One region of the Micromonospora sp. DT227 genome, then DNA from elsewhere that is predicted to be linked to it. Evidence: riboswitches for the same ligand, from Rfam matches in the RefSeq annotation. Region 1 holds a riboswitch; the other holds the start of a gene.
The links. A riboswitch is a leader RNA that binds a small molecule or an ion and turns the genes downstream of it on or off. The one in region 1 is predicted to bind thiamine pyrophosphate.
Positions count from the first base shown of each region.

Region 2: another riboswitch for thiamine pyrophosphate. It lies ahead of ACLQ2W_RS18430 (ECF transporter S component); the one in region 1 lies ahead of thiE (thiamine phosphate synthase).

Region 1 covers NZ_JBNCLA010000002.1:562,119-564,499, forward strand. The annotation lists gene thiO (glycine oxidase ThiO) at 1-1,047, opposite strand, end outside; gene thiE (thiamine phosphate synthase) at 1,041-1,667, opposite strand; TPP riboswitch at 1,662-1,773, opposite strand; gene ACLQ2W_RS11550 (DUF559 domain-containing protein) at 1,892-2,381, shown strand, end outside.
Region 2 covers NZ_JBNCLA010000005.1:80,183-82,563, forward strand. The annotation lists gene ACLQ2W_RS18425 (ABC transporter ATP-binding protein) at 1-434, opposite strand, end outside; gene ACLQ2W_RS18430 (ECF transporter S component) at 530-1,120, opposite strand; TPP riboswitch at 1,193-1,299, opposite strand; gene ACLQ2W_RS18435 (alpha/beta fold hydrolase) at 1,376-2,212, shown strand; gene ACLQ2W_RS18440 (sugar isomerase domain-containing protein) at 2,209-2,381, shown strand, end outside.

The DNA of each region.
Region 1 (2,381 bases):
GGTGATCAGGTCGGCGGTGACCGGGGTGAGCACGATGCCGTGCCGGTGGTGCCCGGTGGCGGCGAGCATGCCGGGCCGGCCGGGCAGCGCCCCGATCACCGGCGCGTTGTCCGGCGTGCCCGGGCGCAGCCCGGCGACGGCCTCCACCAACGCGTACTCGGTCAGCTCGGGGACCAGCTCGGCGGCGGCGTGGAGCAGCCGAAGCACACCGCCGACGGTCACCTCGACGTCCGCGCGTTCCTCCACGGTGGCGCCGACCACCACCTCGCCGTCGGCCCGGGGCACCAGATAGACCGGCTCGCCGTCGGCGTACCCCCGGATCACGTGCCGGAAGCCCGGCGGACCGCCGGCGGGTGCGCGGAGCCGCAGCACCTGGCCCTTCACCGGCCGGACCGGCAGCCCGGTCAGCGCCGCCGCGCCGCAGCCGGCCGCGACCACGGTGACCCGCGCGTCCACCTCGGACAGCGTGCCGACCCGCGTCGGCCGGAACGTCACGCCGGCCCGCTCCGCCGCGACCCGCAGCGCGGCGACCAGGCGACGCGGGTCGACCTGGTGGTCGCCGGGCGCGACCGCGCCGCCGCGCACCCGGGTGGCCAGCGCCGGCTCGCGGTCGCGCAGCGCCGACGGGCGCAGCGGCGTGATCGGCAACCCCAACCCCTGCTGGTACGACCACAGCCGCCCCGCCTCGGCCAGGTCGTCGGCGGTGAGCCCGACCACCAGCGTGCCCTCGGTGCGGTGGCCCAGGTCGACGCCGCTCGCCTCGGCCAGCTCGGCGGCGAACGCCGGCCACCGGGCCGCGGACTCGACGAGCAGCCCGGTCAGCTCCCGCTCGCCGAAGTACGCCTCGGCGACCGGGGCGAGCATGCCGGCGGCCACCCGCGACGCGCCCGACCCGGGCCGGTCGTCGTACACGCTCACCCGCAGCCCGCGCTGCGCGCACCGCCACGCGATCGCCAGCCCCACCGGCCCCGCCCCCACCACCCCCACATCGGTAAGGCCGGGCCCCCGGTTAACGCTTTTGGTAGAGGAAGGGGCCCCGCTTAACACGTCAGCGCACCGAGCAGCTCGGCGGTGGCGCGCGCCGGGTCGGCCGCCTCGGACAGCGCGCCGACCACCGCCACCCCGTACGCCCCGGCCGCCCGCAGCGCCGGCACCGCCGCGGCGGTCACCCCGCCGATGGCGATCACCGGCACGGTCACCGCCTCGGAGACCGCGCGTACCCCGTCCGGGCCGATCGGCGCGGGCAGCCCCGGCTTCGTGGTGGTGGCGTGGCAGGGGCCCACGCCCAGGTAGCTCGCTCCGGCGGCGACCGCGGCCCGGGCGGTGCCCGGCTCCCGGGCGGTCGCGCCGAGCACCGCGTCGACGCCGAGCACCCGGCGGGCGGCGGCCACCGGCAGGTCGTCCGCCCCGACGTGGCCACCGGCCGCGCCCACCGCGAGCGCCACGTGCAACCGGTCGTTGACCAGGCAGCACGTGCCGTACGGCCGGCACGCCTCGACCACCCGGCGGGCCAGCTCGTACGCCTCCCGGTCGGTGGCGTCGTCCGTCACGCGGACCTGCACGACGAGTTCGGCGCGGCCCACCGGCAGGGCGGCACGCAGCACGCCGAGCGGATCCCGCCCCGGTCGGGTGTCGGTGATGAGATGCAGTCGTCCCAGGGACGGCACGGCAACGCTCCTCCCTGCGCCGGCATTACCCGGATCAGGTTCAACGGTCGGGGGCTGTCAGCCCCCCTCTCAGCCCGGTCCACACCGGGCTCCCGTGGGTCACTTGCGGCCTACCGTACGACGCCTCCCCGCCGTACGGAAGACCGGGTGAGTTTTTTCCCAGGACCGCACCACCCGGCGGACCGGGACGGCGGGTGACCGTCGAGTGACGACACGCTGCCGGGATGTCGACCCACGCCCGCGTCCCGCGTTGCCTGGCGATTTTGCCGTTCCGGGGTAGCCGAGCCGTCAACGAAGGGCTGCTCACCCGGCCGATGCTGCGCGGGCCGACGTGGGTCCGCCTGCTGCCCGACGTGTACGTGCACCGCGACGCATACCGCGCCGACGACCACCGGATGTGGTGCGACGCGGTCGGGTTGCGGCTGCCGCCGGACGCCGCGCTGGCCGGCCGCAGCGCCGCCCATCTGTTCGGCGCGGACCTGCTCGCCCGAAACGCCCCGGTGACCGCGCTGCTGCCGACGGCCGTTCGGCTGCGCCCGCATCCGCGGTTACGCGTGATCAGGTCGCCGTTACCGGAGCGGGACCGCATCCGGTTCGCCGGACTGCCGGTCACCACACCGCTGCGTACCGCGTTCGACCTGGGCCGCTCCGCTCCCCGGGCGGAAGCACTGGTCGCCGTGGACGCGCTGCTGCGTCGGCGGGTGGTGACGCTGC
Region 2 (2,381 bases), on a different contig from region 1:
CGCTGTTGCTCGCCGCCGCTGAGCGCGGCGGTCGGCCGGTCCCGGTGGTAGGGGAAGCCGACCCGGCACAGCGCCTCGTCGACCCGGGGCCAGATCTCCTCGGCCGGCACGCCGCGGTTCTCCAGCCCGAACGCGACGTCGTCGCCGGAGCGGGCCATCACGAGCTGGGTCTCCGGGTCCTGGAACACCACGCCGACGCGTTCGCGCGCCTTGCGCGGGTCCAGCCCGTCGATCTCGACGGTGCCCTCCTGCTCGCCGGAGTCCTCCGGCAGCAGCCCGGCCAGCGCCGCCAGCAGCGTGCTCTTCCCGGCACCGGAGGCCCCGAGCAGCAGCACCCGCTCCCCGCTCTCGACCCGCAGGTCAACCCCGCGCACCGCCCAGCGTCTCCGTCCCCCGTGCCGCCACCCGAACCCCCGCAGAACCACCCCGCTCACCGCGCCACCCCCTCCCCAGCCTCGTTGATCAAGGAGTTCGCGTCAGGGAAAGCGCCCGCCGCCGACGCGAACTCCTTGATCAACGGCGGGACCCCTCAGACCAGGGCTCGGTCGCGGCCGGCGGGGAAGCGGTCCAGGACGCCGGTGTTGGCCAGCGCGCGGGTGAGCACCCACGCGCCGAAGCCGGCGACGATCGTGGCGCTGACGATCGTGATGAGCGCGTACGGGATGCGGTAGGAGGTCAGCTCGTACGCCTTGTTCCAGTAGACGAAGTCGAAGATCGCCGCGCCCAGGCCGGTCAGCGCGCCGGCCAGCACCGCCACCGGCAGCTTGAACGAGCGGTAGCGGAACGCGGCGAACGCCAACTCCGCGCCGATGCCCTGCATCAGGCCCTGGAGGATCACGATGCCCGCCCACTGGCTGCCCAGCAGCGCGGAGACGATCGCGGCCACCGTCTCGCAGTAGAGCGCGGCGCCCGGCTTGCGGATGATCAGGCCGGCGAGCACCGCCGGGATCAGCCACACGCCGTAGAGCACCGCCTGCGCCGGCGGAAAGAACGCGAACGCCGCGTCGGTGGCGCTCCAGAGCAGGCCCCAGGCCCAGAAGACGACGCCGAAGGCGACGGCGATGACCGAGGCGACGACGATGTCGACGGTACGCCAGCGGTTGCTGTCGGTGTGGTTCATGGTGGCTCCCAGTTCGTGGTGAGGAACCAGGAGAAGACGCACGCCGCGCCCGGAATGCCGGACGTCGACGCGGCTGGAGGTCGACCGAACTCCCTGCGCTGGCATTACCCAGATCAGGTTCGAGGGTCTGCGGGCACCGGCCCGCACTCTCAGCGCTGTGCGCTCCCCTGTCGGATGTGAAGTTGTCTCGTCGCAGACGCTAGCACCGACGTCGGGGCCGGGCCCAGCAGGGCGACTGTCGGTAGGCTGGCGATCATGCAGGTCGAGGCGCGAAATCTGACGTTCGAGGTACGCACCGGCGGCCCCGAGGGCGGCGACCCCGTCCTGCTGCTGCACGGCTTTCCGCAGCACTCCGGCGAGTGGGACGCGGTGACGCCCGCGCTGCACGCCGCCGGGCTGCGCACGTACGCGCTCGACCAGCGCGGCTACTCGCCCGGCGCGCGGCCGGCGGCGGTCGAGGCGTACCGGATTCCGGAGCTGGTGGCCGACGCGGCGGCCGTGCTGGACGCGCTCGGGGTGACCACCGCGCACCTGGTCGGCCACGACTGGGGCGCGATCGTGGCCTGGGGCCTGGCGGCGGCGCACCCGGAGCGGGTGCGGACGCTGACCGCGGTGTCGGTGCCGCACCCGGCCGCGATGGGCCACGCGCTCGCCAACGACCCCCGGCAGAAGGCCAAGTCCGCCTACATGGCGCTGTTCCGGATGCCGGGCAAGGCGGAGAAGGTGCTGCTGGCGCTGCACGGCGCCGCGCTGCGCCGGCTGCTGCGCGGCGTCGGCGACGCGGCCACCATCGCCCGGTACGCCGACCCGATGCGGGAGCCGGGGGCGCTCACCGCGGCGTTGAACTGGTACCGCGCGATGAGCGGGTCGGACATGAAGGCGGTCGGCCCGGTGGCGGTGCCGACCACGTACGTCTGGAGCGACAAGGACGTGGCGGTCGGCCGGACCGCCGCCGAGGCGTGCGCGGGACACGTCACCGGCGACTACCGGTTCGTGACCCTGTCCGGCGTCAGCCACTGGATCCCCGACGAGGCCCCGGGCCCGCTGGCCGAGGCGGTCCTGGCCCGGGTCCGAGGGACGGAGGAGGCATGACGGTGAGCGCCGAGGCGTACCTGGCGACGGTGACGTCGACGATGCAGCGGGTGGCCACCGAGCAGCGGGCGAACGTGGCCGAGGCGGCCGATCTGATCGTGGCGGCGCTCCGTGCCGACGGGGTGGTGCACGCGTTCGGCACCGGGCACTCCGAGGCGCTCGCCATGGA